Regions from separate parts of the Pantoea sp. X-Soil-TKNS-1279 genome, predicted to be linked through region 2. Evidence: predicted binding sites of a transcription regulator. Region 2 holds the regulator's gene; each other region holds the start of a gene.
What was found. Region 2 encodes Fur, which represses iron uptake genes when iron is present. Its sites were predicted from a motif close to ATAATAATGAGAACNACTATCAA; they were not measured.
Positions count from the first base shown of each region.

Region 1: the regulator Fur is predicted to act here: its motif matches at 5,752-5,774, upstream of entS (enterobactin transporter EntS).
Region 3: the regulator Fur is predicted to act here: its motif matches at 1,128-1,150, upstream of AC6I8N_RS16650 (TonB-dependent receptor domain-containing protein).

Region 1 covers NZ_AP035948.1:591,056-598,287, forward strand. Annotated here, with positions in the region: gene AC6I8N_RS02665 (isochorismatase family protein) at 1-471, opposite strand, end outside; gene AC6I8N_RS02670 ((2,3-dihydroxybenzoyl)adenylate synthase) at 489-2,105, opposite strand; gene AC6I8N_RS02675 (isochorismate synthase) at 2,116-3,294, opposite strand; gene fepB (Fe2+-enterobactin ABC transporter substrate-binding protein) at 3,471-4,436, shown strand; gene entS (enterobactin transporter EntS) at 4,431-5,681, opposite strand; gene fepD (Fe(3+)-siderophore ABC transporter permease) at 5,863-6,819, shown strand; gene fepG (iron-enterobactin ABC transporter permease) at 6,816-7,232, shown strand, end outside.
Region 2 covers NZ_AP035948.1:1,273,163-1,280,394, forward strand. Annotated here, with positions in the region: gene nagE (N-acetylglucosamine-specific PTS transporter subunit IIBC) at 1-842, shown strand, start outside; gene glnS (glutamine--tRNA ligase) at 994-2,661, shown strand; gene AC6I8N_RS05905 (hypothetical protein) at 2,897-3,292, shown strand; gene fur (ferric iron uptake transcriptional regulator) at 3,350-3,796, opposite strand; gene fldA (flavodoxin FldA) at 4,153-4,683, opposite strand; gene ybfE (LexA regulated protein) at 4,812-5,087, opposite strand; gene ybfF (esterase) at 5,256-6,020, opposite strand; gene seqA (replication initiation negative regulator SeqA) at 6,268-6,810, shown strand; gene pgm (phosphoglucomutase (alpha-D-glucose-1,6-bisphosphate-dependent)) at 6,836-7,232, shown strand, end outside.
Region 3 covers NZ_AP035948.1:3,582,582-3,589,813, forward strand. Annotated here, with positions in the region: gene AC6I8N_RS16650 (TonB-dependent receptor domain-containing protein) at 1-995, opposite strand, end outside; gene AC6I8N_RS16655 (Rdx family protein) at 1,241-1,537, shown strand; gene AC6I8N_RS16660 (LysR family transcriptional regulator) at 1,586-2,461, opposite strand; gene AC6I8N_RS16665 (DUF554 domain-containing protein) at 2,531-3,253, opposite strand; gene AC6I8N_RS16670 (UbiX family flavin prenyltransferase) at 3,264-3,842, opposite strand; gene AC6I8N_RS16675 (UbiD family decarboxylase) at 3,854-5,335, opposite strand; gene AC6I8N_RS16680 (PadR family transcriptional regulator) at 5,531-6,070, opposite strand; gene AC6I8N_RS16685 (siderophore-interacting protein) at 6,163-6,951, opposite strand; gene AC6I8N_RS16690 (SDR family oxidoreductase) at 6,971-7,232, opposite strand, start outside.

The DNA of each region.
Region 1 (7,232 bases), 680 kb from region 2:
GCAACCGATATGGGCGTAAACGCCGGTAATGATCAGCTGATCGCGGCCCATCTCTTGCAGGATCGACTCCAGCGGAGAACGATGAAAGGCGCTGTAACGCCATTTGGTCAGTACATGATCGTGCTGATCCGGTGCCAGAGCATCAACGATCTTCTGTTGATCGGGATGCTTGTTGAGGCCGGGTCCCCACATATCATTCAGTAGCGCACGATCTTCATCGCTCTGCTGGTTAGGCTGCGCGGTGTAGAACACCGGGATGCCTTGCGCTTTGCAGTAAGCCCGCAGCCGCGCGATGTTTTCGACAACCTGATTCACCAGCGGGCTGTTTTCGCCCCAAAAATTAAGGAAATAGGCCTGCATATCGTGAATCAGCAGCGCCGCGCGTTGCGGCTCCAGCGCCCATTTCACCTTGTTGGCAGGCAACTCGGTGGCGGTCGGCAGCGGATAAGAGGTCAATTTTGGAATAGCCATACAATCTCCGGAACAGGTCAGGCTTGCGCTTGTTGGTCGGCAAGTTGTTGGCGCAGACGTTTTTTATCTACCTTACCAACCGGGGTCAGCGGCAGGGCGTCTACGCAGGTAATACGATCGGGTAATTTGAACTCGGCTACGCCCAGTTCGCGCAGATGGCGACGCAGCGCCACCGGCTTAATCGGCTGGCTGGCGACAATAAAGGCGCAGCTCTTTTCACCCATCAGCTCATCATTCATCGATACCAGCGCAGCGTGAATCACATCCGGGTGACGTTGCAGCAGGTTTTCGATCTCCTCTGCGGCGATCTTCTCTCCGCCACGGTTGATCTGATCTTTTTCGCGTCCCTGTACGGTGATGTAACCCTGCGGGTTAATCTCAATCAGATCGCCGGAACAGTAAAACCCGTCGGCATCAAAGCTGGCGGCGTTATGCTCCGGGCTGCGATAGTAACCACGGAAGGTATAAGGACCGCGTGTCATCAGACGGCCCACTTCACCCACCGGCAATGCATTGCCATCGGCATCGGCGACCCAGACTTCATCATCATCAGAAATTGGACGTCCCTGGGTGGTGAGGATGGTTTTCTCGTCGTCGTCGAAGCGTGTGTAGTTCACCAGCCCTTCCGCCATACCGAAAACCTGTTGTAACCGGCAGCCAATTTCTTGTTGGATGCGGGAAGCCAATGTCTCACCCAACTTCGCACCGCCCACCTGCATCCGTTCCAGTGAGGCCAGCTGTTTGTTGCTGCCCCATTCCTGAATCGCCTGCAACCACAGGCTCACCGCAGGCGGCACCAGGCCGGTATCGGTGATCTGATGTTTTTCGATCAACGGAAAGCACAGTGTTGCGCTGGGATCGGCGGCCAGTACCACCTGACCACCGGCATAAAACACGCCGAGTGCGCCGGGTGAACTCATCGGAAAGTTATGTGCCGCAGGCAGTGCTACCAGATAGCGGGTGCGGTCGGTCACGGCGCAAATATCCACGCTGCCACGAATGCTGTAGTAGTAATCGTTGTGGGTACGCGGGATCAGCTTCGGCGTACCGGTACTGCCGCCGGAGAGCTGGAAGAAGGCCACTTCATCACCCGCACTCGGCGTTGGGGTGAAATCACCGGCGCTTTCCGCCAGCAGCGTTTCCAGGGTGTTTTCCGGCTGGGTGTCATTGCGCAGAATCACCTGCTGCAACGAGGGATGGCTGCGGCACAGCACATCGATAAAGCTATCATCAGCGAACAGCGGATGGGTACGATCGGCAATCAGCAGCACCGGTTCAATCTGCGCCGCGTAGGCGGTCATTTCTGTGCGCTGATGGCTAAACAACGCATTGACGGGTGCCACGCCAATTTTAAATAAGGCAAACAGGGTCAGATAGAAATCCGCCACGTTGCCGAGCTGCACCAACGCGGTATCGCCGGTTTTCAGGCCGCGACGTTGCAGGGCAGCCGCCAGGTTGTCGGTCAGCTGATCCATTTCGCGATAACTGATTTGGCGTTCGCCGTCGATCACCGCGATGGCGTCATTCTGTTGCTGACGCGCCAGGATGTCGGTCATTGGTACGTCGAGCCAGTAGCCTTTTTCGCGGTAACGGGCGGCGAGTTCGTCAGGCCAGCGGTTGTAGGGAATACTCATGGTCTTTCCTTTATTGCAGTCCAAAGGCGCGCAACATGGTGTCCAGCTTCACGCCGGTTTCACGCCATTCTGATTCGGGTTGAGAGTCGGCCACAATTCCGGCACCCGCGAACAGGCGCACGCGGCTGTCATGTACCGTGCCGCAACGGATGGTGACGACCCATTCGCCATTGCCTGCGTCATCGCACCAGCCGACGATGCCGCCAAACAGCTGACGATCGAACGGCTCCAACTGTTGGATCAGCTGCTGCGCTTGCTGATGCGGGAAACCGCTGAGAGCCGGGGTCGGATGTAGCAGGCAGGCGAGGGACAGGGCATTCTCGCGCGGATCCTGCACTTCACCATCAATCTGCGTGGCGAGATGCCATAACGTTGAGGTGGTGATGAGCGAGGGTACGGTCGGCACCGACAGCAGACGGCTGCGCGGTTGCAGCGTGGAGCGCATCGCATCGGTGACCAGCTGATGTTCGTGCCGATCTTTACTGGAGTTCATCAACGTTTCGCCGGCTGCGCGATCGGTTTGGCTGTCGCTATCGCGACGTGCGGAACCGGCGAGAGGACAAGAGCTGAAGTCACGCCCCTGCTTGCGCAACATCAGTTCCGGGCTGGCTCCCAGCAACACACCACCCTGCGGCAGCGGCAGATGGAAATGGTAGCTGTTAGGGTTTTGCGCCATGACCCGCTGCATCAGCGCAGCGCTATCCACCGGTTGTTCAGTCACGATATCCATCAGGCGCGACAGGACCACTTTGTCGAGATCGCCACGTTGTGTGGCCGCCACCGCATCTGCCACCATTTGGGTAAAGGCGTCGTGATCCGGCACTGCCGCACGGCGGCGCACGGCGGGCAGCGCACTCAGTTCGGTCGGTAACGCGGCCAGTAAATCGGCACGCTTAAAGGTCTGATGGGATTCAGGAATAAACAAAGCGGCAGGTTGGCTGACATCAAACGGGATCGCACCGACCAGAATCGGTTTCTCGATACCCTGTTTTTTCGCCGCTGCAAAATGCTGGCGCAGCTGTTGCTGAAAATCACCGTCTAGCGCAGCAGCATCCTGAACCGGTTCGGTCAGGGTGGTGTAGCAACCCTGAGTCACCAGGCTGCGCCAGGGAGATGTGAACAGGAATCCGCGACAAAGTGCGGAAAAATCCTTCAGCCAGGCATTTTCAAACGTGGAGGATTCCACCATAATTTTCACCTATAAATGATAAGATTATTAAGAATGATTATCATTTTTATTATGGCCCTGTAACCTACGTCGAATGGTCCAAAGAGTCAATCAGTTCGCGGGTGTTCCCTTATCTTTAAGCGTTTTCCGGCATTTACGCCGGGGGCGGAAATAAGCTAAATAATGGATGAAAACTTATGAATAAATGCGGTTTATGGGGCATGGTTGTCCTGTTGTTCATTTTACAGGCTTTTAGTGGACTTGCGCGTGCCGAACAGGGCTGGCCACGCAAAATTCAGACCGAACAGGGCGTGGTGACATTGACCAAAGCCCCCCAGCGTATTGTCTCAACCAGCGTCACCTTGACCGGTTCACTGCTGGCGATTGATGCGCCGGTGATTGCATCGGGTGCTACCGCCCCCAACAGTCGCCTCTCCGACGATCAGGGCTTCTTCCGTCAGTGGGGCGAGGTGGCGAAACAACGCGGCGTCAAACGCCTGTATATTGGTGAAGCCAACGCTGAAGCGGTGGCAGCCGAAGCACCGGATCTGATTATCGTCAGCGCCACGGGTAACGACTCCGCCATCAAGCTGGTGAGTCAGCTTTCTGCCATTGCACCGACGCTGGTGATTAACTACGACGATAAAAGCTGGCAGGACCTGATGACGCTGCTCGGTGAGGCCACCGGTCATGAAACCGAGGCGGCGCAGCATATTAAAGCCTTTGCCGATCGTCAGGCCGCGCTGAAAAAAGCCATCACATTACCGCCGCAGCCGGTTTCCGCCCTGGTGTGGAATGGCGATGGACGCGCGGTGAATTTGTGGACTGCTGAATCGGCGCAGGGCAAATTGTTGCAGCAACTGGGCTTCACCCTGGCGATGCCTCCGGCCAATATTCAACAAAGCCACAGCATGGGACAGCGCAAGGACATCATTCAGCTCGCGGGTGAAAACGTTGCCAGCGGCCTGACGGGACACAGCTTCCTGTTATTTGCTGGCGACGACAAAACCCGTCAGTCGGTGCTGGCTAATCCGTTCCTCGCACAAAACGCCGCCGTGACGCAGCAACAGGTTTATGCAATGGGCGTTGACAGCTTCCGCCTTGATTACTTCAGCGCCAGCAACCTGCTGGCTCGCCTGGAAAAACTGTTTGTGAAGTCATGATGCTTCTTCCGCCAGCGTTACGGCTGGCGGTTGATAGCGACGTAACGATCCCATCACCAGCCACATCAGCACGCCCAGCAGGGTGGCAGCAAAGCCAAACACCGCGGCCGCCTGCTGAGGTAACAGCCAGGCACCGATCCCGCCAATCAGCGCCGCGCCCAGCGCATCCCCGGTGACGTTTTGTGCCGTCCATAAGCTGTTAATACGTCCCAGCAGCGCATCAGGGGTTAATGCCTGAATCAGGGTATACTGCACCAGGCTGGTAATGGAACTGAAGTAACCAAACGCCACCAGGCAGAGCAACGCGAGGGGGAAGTCTGGCATCAGGCCAAACAGCCCGAGCGCCAGAAATGAGGCGATAGCGCTACTGAGAATCAATAAACCGGGACGTGAGGCCTGTGCTAACCGACCACTGGTGACAGCGCCGATTGCGGCACCCAAAGGCACGGCAGCGAACATCAATCCCAGTCGGTCGGCACTCACCTCCCAATGCGGAGCCAGCGCCGGATAGAGCACGCGAATCGCGCTCGCCAGCGTCACCAGTGCGCCCATCAACGCCGCCATCCCCACCAAAGGCGTGGTAAAAAGAAATTGCACACCGGTTGCCAGCGATTTCAGGGGGTGCTCGCGCGGCTGTGGTGGCGGAGGTAGCATCGGCAGTTTTAGTAAGGTCAGCACGGTCAGTAAGGTCCCCAGCGCCGCGAGGACGAAGTTCCATACCACGCCGCCACTGGCAATCACCATGCCGGCTATCGCCGGTGACAGGATGGAGCCGAAACGTACCGAAAGCATGGTAATTGCGCCCGCCTGCATCAAATTCTCGCGTCCGACCAGCGCCGGAGTCGCGGCCAACAGCGCGGTGACGCCAATCGCACCGAAAAAGCCATCCCACAGCCCCAGCAGATACACCGCAGTCAGTGAGGGTTCCGGCAACGCCGCGTTGATCGCCAGTCCGACAAAGCCCAGACCACAGGTCGAGCGGGCGAATAAAATCAGTTTCTTACGTTCATAACGATCGGCCAGTACCCCGCCGGTTAGCAAACCAATAAACATGCCGCAGGCGGCTACCGTAACGCCGAGTCCAACCAGCAGGGGGGATTTTGTCATCTGCTGAATTTGTACCGGCACCGCCACCGCCAACATGCCGAGTGCGACAATCGAGATAAAGCGGGCGATAAATACCGCGCGAAACGCCGGATGGGATTTAAGCAGGGAGAGATCGATAAAGTGGGAGGGTTTGTTCATTTCTTCGCCTTTTTGCACCAATTTTCCTCATCTTCCGCGAGGCGAGTCATGATAACATAGACAAATACGAGTAATAACGATAACAAATATCATTATCACATTTACCCTACGCACGCGATTACGTTGATTATTAAAGGTTCATAACGCTATGCACCAGACTCGCGCACTTGCAGGATCAGGGATGCTGCTGGTGCTCCTTATTGCCCTGAGTTTAATGCTGGGGGCAAAATCCATCTCTCTTTCCGATGTTTATCATGCCGTTACCACCACCTGTGGTAGTGCGGATTGCGTTATCGTTCGCGAGGCGCGTCTGCCGCGTACCCTGGCCGGATTGCTGGCGGGCGTGGCTCTGGGGCTGGCCGGCGCGTTAATGCAAAGCCTGACGCGTAATCCACTCGCAGACCCCGGTATTCTTGGTGTCAACGCCGGAGCCAGTTTCGCCGTGGTGTTGGGGGTGGCATGCTTTGGTGCCAATGCGCCGTCCGAATGGCTTGGTTTTGCTTTTGGCGGTGCGCTACTGGCTTCATTGCTGGTGTCGATGACCGGTGCGATAGGTGGCGGGCGCGTCAATCCGGTGCGTTTAACCCTGGCCGGTGTCGCGTTAAGCGCGGTACTGGAAGGGCTGACCTCAGGCATCTCGCTGCTCAATCCTGACATCTATGATCACCTGCGTTTCTGGCACAGTGGTTCGCTGGATATTCGCGACTTCAGCATCCTGCGTACCCTGTGGCCAGCCGTTGCCGTCGGAAGCGTGGTAGCTTTCTGTTTGTCGCAAGCGTTAAACAGCCTGAGTATGGGCGGCGATATGGCGACCGCGCTGGGTACGCGCGTGGCCCGTACCCAGGTACTGGGGCTGCTGGCGATTGCGCTGCTGTGCGGTGCAGCCACCGCAGCGGTTGGACCGATTGCGTTTGTTGGGTTGATGACGCCGCATCTGGCGCGCTGGCTGGTGGGGAATGACCATCGCTGGCTACTGCCTGCTACCGCGTTGGTGACCCCGATCCTGCTGTTAACGGCGGATATTATTGGTCGCCTGCTGGTGCCTGGTGAGCTGCGCGTTTCTATCGTCACCGCCATGCTGGGAGCACCGATGTTGATTGTACTGGTGCGGCGCAAACTCGCGCGAGGTGTTGTATGACCCGGCGCGTCATGTTTCATACCTTCTGGTTGCTGCTCGGTTGCGGGTTGCTCGCGTTTCTGGCGATGACACGGGGTGCTTTGCCGGTCAGCGGTGAACAAATCTGGCAGGTGATGCTGGGGCAGGGTGCCAGCAATATCAAACTGATCGTGCTGGAGTGGCGTCTGCCACGCGTGTTGATGGCGTTGCTGATTGGCGCAGCGTTGGGCGTGAGCGGCGCGATTTTCCAGTCACTGTTGCGTAATCCATTAGGCAGCCCGGATATTCTTGGCTTTAACACCGGAGCCTACAGCGGTGTGCTGGTGGCGCTGGTGTTGTTCAACCAAAACGCCTCGGCGATGACGGCCGCTGCGATGATTGGCGGCATTGCCACTGCCGCGCTGGTTTACCTGTTTGCCTGGCGTAACGGCGTG
Region 2 (7,232 bases):
ATGAAACTGACGGCTATGACGTCAATGTTGATCACAGCGGCAGTGGCGAAAGCCAGACCGAATCGCTGGCGCGTCGTTACATTGGTGCCCTGGGTGGTTCAGAAAACCTGACCAACATCGATGCCTGTATCACCCGTCTGCGTCTGAACGTGAAAGATGCCGCACAGGTGAACGACAGCGTGGCGAAACGTTTGGGTGCATCCGGTATTATCCGTCTCAACAAACAAAGCGTGCAGATTATCGTCGGTACCCAGGCGGAAAGCATCGCTAGCGCAATGAAAACTGTGCTGACTAAAGGCCCGGTCGCCGCTGCGACTGCGGCACCTTCTGCTCCGCAGGCCGCCGCACCACAGCCGCAGGCCGTGCTGAACAGCGACAAAGGCGTGATCGCCACGCTGGTGGCTCCGGTGAGCGGTGAAGTGGTTGCCCTGGACGCGGTGCCGGATGAAGCCTTCGCCAGCAAGGCGGTGGGTGATGGTCTGGCAATTAAGCCTACCGGTAAAACCGTGGTGGCACCGATTGCCGGTACCATCGTGAAAATCTTCAATACCAACCATGCTTTCTGTCTGGAGAGCGAGAACGGTGTTGAGATCGTGGTGCATATGGGTCTGGATACCGTCGCGCTGGAAGGCAAAGGCTTCTCGCGTCTGGTGGAAGAGGGTGCAACGGTGGTGGCGGGCCAGCCAGTGCTGGAAATGGATCTGGATTTCCTCAACGCCAATGCCCGTTCGATGATCAGCCCGGTGGTGGTCAGCAACAGCGATGATTTCGCTGGCCTCAATCTGCTGGCAAGTGGGTCAGTGGTCGCCGGTGAAACCCGTTTGTACGAGGTTAAAGGCTAAACCCTTGTGATAAACCCCAAAGGCAGGAAGCGATTCCTGCCTTTTTTGTTTTAAAACGACCAACAAACGGTTGTTTCCCTTCTGCGCTTTGTGGATCATACTCCGTTACTTTCCAGGACAAATCACCCGTATTGTATTTGAGGATTTTGAGATGAGTGAGGCTGAAGCCCGCCCAACGAACTTTATTCGTCAGATTATCGACGAAGATTTGGCGAGCGGTAAGCACAACAGCGTGCATACCCGTTTCCCGCCTGAGCCCAATGGTTACCTGCATATTGGCCATGCGAAATCGATCTGTCTGAATTTTGGTATCGCACAAGATTACCAGGGACAGTGCAATCTGCGCTTCGACGACACCAACCCGGTGAAAGAAGATATGGAATTCGTCGAGTCCATCAAGCGCGACGTGCAATGGCTGGGCTTTGAATGGAGCGGAGACGTTTGTTACTCCTCGAACTATTTCGACCAGCTGTACAACTATGCGGTCGAACTGATCAACAAAGGCCTGGCCTATGTGGATGAGCTTTCGCCGGAAGAGATTCGCGAATACCGTGGCACCCTGACTGCCCCGGGTAAAAACAGCCCGTTCCGCGATCGCACGCCGGAAGAGAACCTGGCGCTGTTTGAAAAAATGCGCGCCGGTGGCTTCGAAGAGGGCAAGGCTTGCCTGCGTGCCAAAATCGATATGGCATCAAACTTTATCGTGATGCGCGATCCGGTGCTGTATCGCATTAAATTTGCTGAGCATCACCAGACTGGTAACAAATGGTGCATCTACCCGATGTACGATTTTACCCACTGCATCTCCGACGCACTGGAAGGCATTACCCATTCGCTGTGTACGCTGGAGTTCCAGGATAACCGTCGCCTGTACGATTGGGTGCTGGACAACATCAGCATTCCGGTTCACCCGCGTCAGTATGAATTCTCACGTCTGAATCTGGAATACGCGGTGATGTCAAAGCGTAAACTGACTCAGCTGGTGAGTGAAAAGGTGGTAGAAGGCTGGGATGACCCGCGTATGCTGACCGTGTCCGGTTTGCGCCGTCGTGGTTACAGCGCAGCCTCGATTCGTGAATTCTGCCTGCGTATTGGTGTGACGAAACAGGACAACATCGTTGAGATGGCCTCGCTGGAGTCATGTATCCGTGACGATCTCAACGAGAATGCGCCGCGTGCTATGGCGGTGCTGGATCCGCTGAAAGTGGTGATTGAGAACCTGCCTGCGGGTCATGAAGAGATCATCACCATGCCGAACCATCCGAACAAACCGGAAATGGGCACGCGTGAGGTTCCGTTCAGTCGTGAGGTGTGGATCGATCGCGCTGATTTCCGTGAGGAAGCCAACAAGCAGTACAAACGTCTGGTGCTGGGTAAAGAGGTCCGTCTGCGTAATGCTTATGTGATCCGTGCCGAGCGCGTAGCGAAAGATGATGAAGGCAATATCACCTGCATCTATTGTACCTGTGACGTCGATACCCTGAGCAAAGATCCGGCTGATGGCCGTAAAGTGAAAGGCGTGATCCACTGGGTTTCGGCGATCCATGCGCTGCCTGCGGAATTCCGTCTGTATGACCGTCTGTTCAGTGTACCGAACCCAGGTGCGGCAGAGGATTTCCTCACCACCATCAACCCGAACTCGCTGGAAATCAAACAAGGTTTTGTTGAGCCGGGTCTGCGTGATGCAGTAGCGCTTGCGCCGTATCAATTTGAACGTGAAGGTTATTTTTGCGCGGATAGCGTTTATTCGCAGCCTTCTAAGCTGGTATTCAACCGTACTGTCGGTTTGCGTGATACCTGGGCGAAAATCGGCGATTAATCCTTTTTGTCGTTTTCCCCATATCCTGATAAAAGGGCGAGAAATCGCCCTTTTTTATTGGCTGTAATTTGAGTTTAGCCATCTTTTATTCTGTGGCTTGCGAAACGTGCTTGTTATCGGGATTTGCAACTAATCTGACTTTAACAGAATTAATCCATTTACGAGTGTTAAAAACTTTTTTTCAGGTAGGCTATGCGCTCTCAGACGTTGCTCCGCGGGTTATAAAGGAAAAAAAATGACAAGTCTCGCTCAGGAAGCCAAACACAGCGTAGTGGTATTACATCAACTTATCGAACGTATTTTTAATCAGTCGGATAGCACCGACGACAGCATTGAATTGTTCCTTTCGCACTTTCACCCGGATTTCAAAATGGTGACACCGCAGGGCAAGCAACTGGATTTCAATGCGACGGAAGTGCTGTTCCGTCAACTGCGTGGTCAGCGTGAAGGGATGCGTATCGCCACCAGCGAACATGCCATCATCTCGCAACAAAGCAAGGAAGTGACGATTCAGTATCGTGAATTGCAAATGATGAACGGCACTAACCAGAGCCGCATTTCACTGGCGGTGCTGGATTGCAGCACCTCCATTCCGCGCTGGCGATATTTACAGGAAACGCTGGTGCAGTGATACAGCCATAAAAAAACCGGTGCCTGGCACCGGTTTTTTTATACTGCATAGCACATTTTACTGCTTGTCGTGGAGCGTCTCGTCTTCGCGGCAGTCTCCCAACGCACAGTGGCCGTACAAGTACAGACTGTGGTTAGTCAGCTTGATACCGTGACGTGTGGCGATTTCGCGCTGACGCGTTTCAATGGATTCATCGCTGAATTCGATCACTTTGCCACAATCCAGGCAGATCAGGTGGTCATGGTGATGCTGTTGCGTCAGTTCAAAGACGGATTTACCACCCTCGAAGTTATGGCGGGTCACGATTCCCGCGTCATCAAACTGGTTAAGAACGCGATAAACCGTTGCCAGACCAATCTCTTCGCCCATGTCGATCAGGCGTTTGTACAAATCTTCCGCGCTGACGTGATGGCATTCGGGTTCCTGAAGCACTTCCAGAATTTTCAGTCTGGGGAGCGTGACTTTCAGGCCAGCCTTCTTCAATGCGGAGTTGTTGTCAGTCATGCGGATATTGTCCTGTTACTTAGCTAGTCACTTGCGGCGCAGGGCCTTGAATGTCGATCACGCGCATTCTCATTTGCGTCTCATTATAGAACTCAAGCAGTGAAATGAAAACCAAGGCAATGTCCTGAAAATCACCAGTGGCTGTAAGGAGAAATGTCACTAACGCCGGCGGGGATCGTGCAGGTCTTTGTTTCCATTTCACTCAGCCTCATTCTGATGCCAGAGGAATAAGCGGATGACCGTTACGGGTATTCTACAGATTTGCGGGAAAAAGTTAAAAAACAGTAGCTATTATTTTTATAGGAAATTCCTTTAACTCAATGTGAGCCAGCGCCCACATTGAGGAGGGCAGGGGATCAGGCTTCAATGATCTCTTTCAGTTGCAGCTCATCGAAAATCTGTTTCACCCATTTATCAACACGTTCGTTGGTCAGTTCAGGCTGCCGATCTTCATCGATCGCCAGACCGAGGAAGTGTTTGTCATCTGCCAGACCTTTCGAGGCTTCGAAATGGTAGCCTTCGGTCGGCCAGTGTCCCACAATCACCGCGCCGTTTGGCTCGATGATATCGCGGATGGTGCCCATCGCATCACAGAAGTATTCAGCGTAATCTTCCTGGTCACCGCAGCCAAACAGCGCGACTAATTTGCCATTGAAATCAATTTCTTCCAGAGTCGGGAAGAAATCATCCCAGTCGCATTGCGCTTCGCCGTAGTACCAGGTCGGAATGCCCAGCAGCAGGATATCGAATGCTTCGAGATCTTCTTTGGTGCTCTTGGCAATGTCATGCACTTCGGCCACATCTTTACCCAGTTGTTTCTGGATCATTTTTGCAATGTTTTCAGTATTGCCGGTATCGCTGCCGAAGAAAATGCCTACGATTGCCATGAGTTAAGTAACCTCTTAAATCCTGATATATGGGTTGAATGCACAGTTAAGCGAATGATAGCAGACCGGGCAAAGTGGCGGAACTTGTAAAGCCGAGACTTTGTGTTCCTGCGTGCGGTCTGCGTGTGTTACGACAGTTTGAGTTGCGCCAGCAGCATTTGTTCAATCAATTCGCTACGGCTGATGTTCTGCTGCTCTGCCAGAGTATTAAGCGCGTCAACCGCTTCACTGCTCATTTTTAGCTCCACGCGACGCAAACCACGCACTTTGTCGCGTTTTAGCTGGTTGCGCTTGTTAATGCGCAACTGTTCGTCACGCGTTAGCGGACTGGTTTTGGGGCGACCGGGACGTCGCTCATCAGCGAAGAGATCGAGCGTGGTGCGGTCAGTTTGTTCTTTTGCCATTTTTTGTAAAACTGAGTGGGCGCGAACGGCGGAAAGGCGCTGCGCAATTTATACATTATCGGCCCAGCCACGGTGAAAAAATCATCCGCGGCAAATTTTTAGCGCGACATCATACTCCAGCACTCCTTGCGACGCCAACCTTTAACGTTTTGCGGCAAGCTTTTGCTTTTACAGTACAAAAAATCGGCGAACTGCGCGCAAAACCGCCTCAGGTTTTTCAGCATGGACCCAGTGACCGGCACCACTGATGACATGCGCATGCGCCTGTGGAAACTGGCGCAGCAATGCATCACGATGCTGATTGTCCAGATAAGGCGATTCGCTCCCGCGAATGAACAGCGCCGGATGTGGCCATGCAGGAACCTCATTCCAGCCGGAAATGGTGGCGTAATTATCCCACAGCACCGGCACATTAAAGCGCCATTCGCCATCCTGGAACGATTTCAGAATGAACTGAATGACCCCTTCTTCAGTCAACAGGGTGCGCATCACCTCGGCGGCTTCACCGCGACGCGTCACACCCGTGGCGCTCACGGCACGGATAGCAGCAAAAATCTCATCATGGCGGCGTGTCTGATAATCCACCGGCGCGATATCAATCATCACCAGCTTTTCAATGCGTTCCGGCGCAATGGCGCTTAACGTCATGGCAATTTTGCCACCCATCGAATGGCCGATTACGCCAACACGATCGAGGCCGTGGGCGTCAAGAGTGTCAACGATATCTTGCGCCATCGCCGCATAGTTCATCTCGTCGCTACGCGCGGACAGACCGTGATTGCGTACATCCACCTGCAAGGTGGGACGCGCATCGCGCAGGCCTCGCGCCAGCACGCCAAGGTTATCCAGGCTGCCAAACAGGCCATGAATTAACAGAATTGGAGGAGCATCAGGGGCAGATTGTTCAGTTTCCAGACGAGCATTCAAAATCATGGCAAAGTTCTTACGGTTGTGAGCTTCGCTTAGGTTATCATGAATCCACCTGCTCAGGAGCCAACCTGGTGGGCATTAGGGCATATTCCGACTTTTGCCCTGAAACGATGCCAGCGCTATCGGCCGCCTGGGATTTAACTTTATAATCCTCATGTTAGAGCCCGCTCACATTTTGCACGGCAGGATTTTGCTAAGGCCTTTGCAGAAATGCGTGGTTCTGTCATTTGCCAGAATCGTACGGAAAAAGATGAAAACGATTGAAGTTGACGAAGAACTCTACCGTTATATTGCCAGCCACACCCAGCACATTGGTGAAAGCGCCTCCGAAATTTTGCGCCGCATGCTGAAGTTCACTGCCGGTCAGAGTGCCCCTGCAACCTCTGCTGTTGTCGCCGTTGCGGCCAAAGAAGCCCAGTCGGTCGCAACGCAAGCCCGTCCGCAGGATCGCGTTCGTGCGGTACGTGAACTGTTACTTTCCGATGAGTATGCAGAGCAGAAAAAGGCGGTTAATCGCTTTATGCTGGTGTTGTCAACGCTCTATCGTCTTGATCCCGCAGCCTTTGCGGATGCCACGGCGTCACTGCAAGGACGCACCCGCGTCTATTTTGCCGGTGATGAGCATACGCTGCTGCAAAATGGCACCCATACTAAGCCGAAGCATGTGCCCGGCACACCGTACTGGGTGATCACCAATACCAATACCGGTCGCAAATGCAGCATGGTGGAACACATCATGTTAGCCATGCAGTTCCCGCAGGAACTGACAGAGAAAGTTTGCGGCACCATTTAAACCGAAGCGTCAGGGAGAAGCGCCAATGGCCAATCACCCCCGTGCCGGGCAGCCTGCCCAGCAGAGCGATTTGATTAACGTTGCACAATTAACCTCTCAGTACTACGTCCTGAAGCCGGATGTGGATAACCCTGAACATGCGGTGAAATTTGGTACTTCCGGTCACCGTGGTAGCGCAGGTCGTCACAGCTTCAACGAAATGCATATTCTGGCGATTGCGCAGGCCATCGCGGAAGATCGTAAGAAGAACGGCATCACCGGTCCGTGCTATGTCGGTAAAGACACCCATGCGCTGTCTGAACCGGCGATTTTGTCGGTGCTGGAAGTGCTGGCGGCTAACGGCGTCGACGTGATTGTGCAGCAGGACAACGGCTACACACCGACGCCTGCTATCTCCAACGCGATCCTTGAGCACAACAAAC
Region 3 (7,232 bases), 2.0 Mb from region 2:
TTATTGTCCGGCGTCCAGAGATCTTTCAACATGCCACTCCAGCGACGAGTCTGGCTGCTCTGATCGGCACGGCCATAAATGGTCGTGGTGCCTGTGCCCCAGTAATCGAAGTTGGTGTGATTGGTTTTGTGGTAGTAGTCCAGCGTGGCGCTGAACTGATGCTCGCTGTTCGGCTGCCAGATTCCGGTGGCAGCGATGGCATCCGAGTGCCAGTTGGCCGGGTAGGCATCGATAGTGCCGCTATTGTTACGGGTTTCCTGACCGTCACGACGGCTAATCACCACGATACCACGCAGGGTTTCATCACCTGCTGCGGCGGTGATGCCATTGTGCCAGCTACGGTTGGAAGAATCGTAGTCGCTCTGATAACCGAAGTAGGTCTGCTTAGTTGGCGACAGGTAATCATCCGGTGATTTGGGACGGAAGGACACCGAACCACCGAGGGCGTTATTCTTGTAGGAAACATCGGTCGCACCGGAAACAATACCGACTGAGCCATACATGTAAGGATCGATATAGTCGCGGCCAATCCCGAAGGTGCCTGAACCGGTGCGGCCTACGGAGCTACGCCCCGTTGCAAAAGGCTGTTCGATACCGTCTACGTCGATAGAGACACGGTTATCTTCCAGGCCACGGATGTTATAACCGGTATAACCACCACGGTCGCCAGTGTAGCCACTTTTGCCGGTGTTACTACCGCCTGCAGCGCCCGGCGCGCTAACCAGCGGCTGATAACGCATAATTGAACCGAAATCATTACCACCCTGCTTTTGCATTTCTTCAGCTGAGATGGTGTTACGGCTGCCAGCAACCAACGGTTGTTTCGGTGCAGTGACGGTCATCACCGGTTCATTGGTGGTGGTTTTCTTGCCTGAAATGGTCAGTTCTTGATTATCACTGGTCGCTGCATAGCCACAAGCCGCGTGAATCGCTGACGCTAAGATCGCCGTTTTGAAAAGACGCTGGTGAGTTAACCCCGAAAATAATGAGGACATAGACGCGAAATACCTGGTTAATTGTTAGTATTCGCTCACTTGCTTGCTGCCAGAAAACCACAGGTTTTGTATATAAAACCGTAAAAAGTTACAGACTTTTTTTATGTTATAAATGATTTCGTCAGGAATGTAATGTAAGTGGTAATCATTATCAATAGCATTTACACTAAGATGTATCTTAGACAGCACAATTTGTTAACCATAGTTAACTTATTACTAATCAATTAATTAAGATGAGCGATGACATGGCACAGAAACCCGCGGTGAATATTCATTACTGTACGCAATGCAACTGGTTGCTGCGTTCAGCGTGGATGGCGCAGGAGTTGCTGCATACTTTTGCTGATGATTTAGCTTCGGTGACGTTACAACCCGGCACCGGAGGCGTGTTTGAAATCACCATCGATGGCAACGTGATTTGGGAACGCAAGCAGGAAGGCGGCTTCCCCGATGCGGCGGCGTTAAAGCAGCGGGTGCGGGATTATTGCTTCCCGGATCGGGAGCTGGGCCATGTGGATAAGAAGAAACCGGCGGGGAATTGATTCTTTCCATCAAAATGCGCGATAAATCGCGCACCTTTGCCAGCGCCGCTACGCCACTTCATGTTCCAACGGCCACAGCAGGCGATCCTGCGCGGTGCTCAACGCAACAATCGCCGGATGGTAAATCGCGAAGGGTTCCGCCAGTGGACACACCATATATCTGCCCTGCGCACTGGGGATAAACTCCGATCGCGGTAAAAAGGCTGCACCATCAAACCCCTGCTCCATCATTTCCAGCACCAGACGGGGTTCGGATACCTTGATACTGATGTTCACCTGTTCAAGGCTACTGAACAGCTTACTGCGCAGCACTTCATAGGTTCCTTCCCCACCAATGCGGTGTAGCAGAATCAGTGGAATGCCGCTGAGATCGGCAAACTGCAACGCTTTTCCCGCCAGCATTGGCGCGTAATGTGAAGAGATCACCGCAATGGTATCAATCGGTTCCAGCTCGCGCACAAACCACGCCTGACGATCGCCAGGGGTTTGCATCAACGCAATATCAACGGTGTTATCCAGCAGCATCGCTTCCAGATGGCTGGAGTCAGACACGATAACGTTAATATCCCAGTCGGGGCGGTTGCGGTAGTAATCCATCAGGATGGTATTGAAATAGCGCAGATACAGGTAGGAGATACCGATATTCACCCGACGCTGCTTACGCGTGGCAATGGTGATGGTCTGACGCTTCAGTTGATTGACCCGGCTCAGGATGTCGCATGCCTGACGATAAAGAAAAGTTCCGGCCTCGGTCAGCACCATACGGCGTGGGGTGCGGGTAAACAGCGGCGAACCAATTTCCTCTTCCAGTTCCTGGAGACGTTTACCCAGCGGCGGTTGTGCGATGTTCAATAGCTTTGCGGCTTTACTGATGGAGCCCTGTTCCGCTATTGTGCAAAAGTAATGCAATCGTTTGAGATCCATGATGCTCCGCGCCTCCTCGCGCCTGATACGACATGGCTAACCCCGATCCAACCGCGGCTGTCGTACTGCTTAATGAATAAACATCGTCCACAGATGGCTGATCGGCATCACCAGCACCAACGCGGGTAACATATTCGCCACCGGGAATGATTTAATTCCGGCGATACGGAAACCCGCCGCCAACATGATAAATCCACCCGCCGCGGTAAAGTCACTCATCATGGTTGCGGTGGTGTGCGGCATAATCAGTACTGCGGCTGACGCCAGTACCAGCTGAATGATGAGCTGTGGTACGGCAATCACCGCTACCGCATAACCCAGCAAGGTAGCAAAAATCGCGGCGGTGAAGATATCCATAATGGATTTAACAAACAGGATATTGGGATCGTGTGTCATCCCTTCGGTCATCGCCCCGATAATGCCGGTACCGCTGGCGCAGAACAACACCATAATCGCCACGTACTTCTCGGTAAAGGCCGCGCCCGTCAGACCGGTTTCGGTTTGTTCACCCTGGAAACGCCCAACCAGCCCTTTTGCCAGATTACCGAGGCGGCCAATTTTCTCCTCCAGAAACACCAGTTCACCGAGAGCGGCACCGATAATCAGCGCCAGAATCACCGCCGGTAAGCTGTGAATCTTACCAATCAATACAATCCCGAGGCCCATCGACGACAGGCCGAAGGTCATCGGCAGTGCTACGCGTAAGCGTTCCGGCACTTTGGTGCCGAGAAAAGCGCCTGCCATCCCACCAATCAGCACGGCGCTGCCGTTGACAAAGGGTCCCACTACCATAATTTACTCCTTAGGCTTCATTATGTTTTTCACCCCAGCGCTTCAGGTTGCCGACGTCGAGATCAAACAGGTCGAGGGCACGCGATACACTGTGATGCACCATTTCATCCACGGATTGTGGCTTCTGGTAAAAGGCCGGAACTGGCGGATAAACGATCCCGCCCATTTCCGTCACTGCCGCCATATTGCGAATGTGCACCAGATTGAGCGGCGTCTCACGTACCATCAGCACCAGCCGACGCCGCTCTTTCAGGATCACATCTGCTGCACGGGTCAGCAGATTGCCGGTCAGCCCATGTGCGATGGACGCCAGCGAATTCATTGAGCAGGGCGCAATCAGCATGCCGAGGGTCTTAAACGAGCCGCTGGAGATCGAGGCGCCGAGATTGCTGATGCTGTGCACCTCATCCGCCAAATCGGTAATCTCCTGCCGCTGCCAGGTGGTTTCCATGGAACGCGTCACCTCTGCACCTTTGGTCACCACCAGATGCACCTCAATATCCTGATCGCGCAGCAGTTGCAGCGCCTTCATGCCGTACTGAAAACCGGATGCGCCACTAATGCCGACGATAATGCGCCTTCTGCTCACTACAACCTCACTTACTCAAAATCGGGAAGGAAACGTTTTACATCTACCTCTTTGAACTTCGAACGTTCAAAGTGGGCTTTCATATGCCACGGCACGGTGCAGTCAAAGATGGTTTTGGTGGTCATCCCTTGCTGGGTAATGCTGGCGCTGTAGCCTGGCTGCTGCGATGGGTCGAGCGGATGGCAACGCACCCCGGCGATGGTGGCGATATCGACATCGCCCTGGAAGCGGGTCTGCATGGCCCACAGAATGTCGTCGGTGTCGAACACGTCCACGTCGTCATCCACCAGAATGACGTGTTTCAGTTCTGAGAACGCGGCAAAAGCAATCAGGGCAGCCTGACGCTGACGACCTTCATCCACTGGCGCTGATTTTTTAAACTGGATCACCGCCAGCAGTTTGCCGCCACCGGAGGTGTGCGCATTGACGTTCAGCACACGGCCTGGCATCGCGCGTTCCAGCATATCGAGAATACTGGCTTCGGTCGGGATACCGGCCATGCTGACGTGTTCGCCGCTTGGACCAAGGGTGGTTTGCAGAATCGGATGTTTACGGTGCGTCACCGCTTTCACCTTGATAACCGGCAGCTCGGCTTTCGCTTCGCCGGTATAACCCGGGAATTCCGGCATCGCTTTGCCGGTGTTGGTGTTCTGGTCTTCACGCACCCGCACATTTGGCAGCAGTTCGCCTTCAATCACGATTTCAGCGTGTGCAATGGCTTTCTCGTTGATGCTGACACAGGGAGCCAGTTCCACCGGTTTGCCACGTAATGCACCGGCAATGCTCAGCTCGTTAAAGCCCAGTGGAGTTGTTGGCGGCTCAAAGCAGGCGGCGATTTCGATTGCCGGGTCAACACCGATGCTGATGGAGATTGGCAGCGGTTTGCCGGCTTTTTCGGCTTTCTCACGGAAGGCATCAATATGGCGGCCTGGAGTCAGCCACATCGACAGTTCGTCGCGGCTCTGGATGCACAGACGGTGAATGGTGATATCCGATTCGTGAGTTTCCGGGTCGGAGGCGTAGCACATCCCCATGGTGAAGTAAGGACCGGCATCCTCTTCGGTATTGGTTGGCGCAGGCAGCAGGGTACGCAGATCAAAATTAGGGTCTTCCGCGTAATGCACCACTTCCTGACACAAGGGTTTCTCGCTGATCACTACCGGTGCCACCGCGTGATGCACCGAATCTTTCAGCAGAAAACCAAGTTTTTCCGGTGCGCAATCCAGCAGATGACCAACACGTTCACGGGTGGACATCAGGCCGGTCACCACGCGCACATCAGGAAAACCTTTCACCTTGTTGAACATCATCGCCGGGCCTTTGCGCGTCGGACGTTCACAGGTGCCGCCAGCACCAACATAGCGGTATACGCCGGAGAGTTCCGCATGGGGGTCGACTTCGGTATCGGTACTGACGAATTCGCCTTTCAGACTTTGCAGCAATGCGATAGCCGAACGCAGATCATGCACCGGCTGTTTTTTTGTTTCAGACATATTCTTTTCCCTTAACGCTTCAGAGTGAATGCGATGAGGGGAAAGTAGCGCTGAATAATTGCGGGAAAAACTACCGTTTATATTTACCACCCAAACCTTTTTGGTTTGGATGATATTTATGCTACAGGTTTGTTTTTATTTGTTTATTTAAATAAAACAATGTTGCAACAAATTTCGGCGTAAAAATGATTTAGATCAACTCTTTGCAATTTTTTCCGCAGCTTCATTCAGTGCGGCAATCACAATATTCAATGCATCTTCAGAAATATTTTCCTGCGCCAGACGATGATTTAACGTGAATTTAATATTGTGAATTGCCTGTTCTACTGCCGGAATGCTGCGATTATTGACCAGAATAGCCAGCGAGGTTAAGCGGCTAATAATGGTATCCACATTTTCACGATTTTCAGCCAGCAGCGCGCGGCCATTGTCGTTAAGCGTGTAGGCTTTACGCGACTCCTGCGCATCCACCACGCGAATGGCATCGGTTTCTTCCAGCAGCGTCAGGTTGGGGTAGATAATACCGGGACTGGGGGAGTACTCCCCTTTGGAGAGTTCTTCAACCGATTTGATCAGCTCATAGCCGTGAGCGTCGCTCTGGGCAAGAAAGTGCAGCATCAACAGGCGGATATCGCTGGCATCAAGCATACGTTCCCGACGCTTTTTACGTGCGCCTGCACAAAATGCACGCTGGGCGTGGTCGCCGTGCCAGGGAGAGTCGCGATGCTGTTTCATTGCCTGCCTGAGGGGTCGGTTAAGGGAGGTTGATAGTAGTCTGCCGCCTGGCAAAATTCAACACAGGCGGCAACTGGACGGGCAAGAGTCGGTTATTTCTGATGCCAGTAGGCGACAGCGCGAACAAAATCGGTATCTGCACCGCGACGCTGGGTAAAGTAATCGCTCAGCAGTTTCACCGCCTCACCTTCCCCGGTCAGCCAGATAAAGTACTCCTCGCTGGGGATGGAGATCTTATCCAGCTTTGCAATCAGCGCGCCGAGGTTATCGCTCTGCATGGTGCCGCTGCCCAGCCAGCTAATATTCACACCGTCGAGATCGCCCAGATAATCACGCCCGGTGGCCTCATCAACAAACGCCAGCAGATGCACCTCCTGCGCCTCAACTTCCGCCAGACGGCGTTTGATAGCGGGCAGACCGGTCTCATCAAAGACATAAACCTGGCAGCCATAATCAACCGGGACCACACAGGAACCGCGCGGGCCACCCATCGCCAACTGATCGCCCGGCTGCGCGTCGTTAGCCCAGCTACTGGCGACGCCGCCATCGTGGATATAGAAATCGAGGGTTAGCGAATCGACACCGTTAAATTCCAGCGGGGTGTAATCACGCGCGGCCGGACGTACGCCAGCAGGCCACACCACGCCTTCGTCGGTCATGGTCGGCAGTGTCAGCGCGCTACCCGGCTCCGGGAAGAACACTTTGATGTGGTCATCATAAGAAGGCGAGTTAAAACCGGCCAAATCGCTGCCGGTAAAAACGATACGCCAGAATTGTCCGGCGATGCGTGTTTTGCTCGCTACGGTAATGTGGCGAAAACGCAGTTCATTGCGTACGCGACGGGGTGCGCGTGGGTTGCCCGAAGAGGTCTGTTTTCTCAAGTCATATCTCCCGCGAGGATCAGCCGAGCATAATGCCGCCGTCCACCGCAATTTGTTGTCCGGTAATAAAGTCGTTTTGTATTAAGAACAGATAAGCGCTGGCGAGTTCATCAATCTCAGCGGTGCGTCCCAGCGGAATGATCTCAGCAAAGTGCTGCCGGGTTTGTTCCACCTGCTCCGCCGCCTGCTGTCGCCAGAACGGCGTCACCGTCCAGGTAGGGGCGACACAATTGACGCGCGCTTTGGGTGCCAGCTCCACCGCCAGGCCCTGCGCCAGCGAC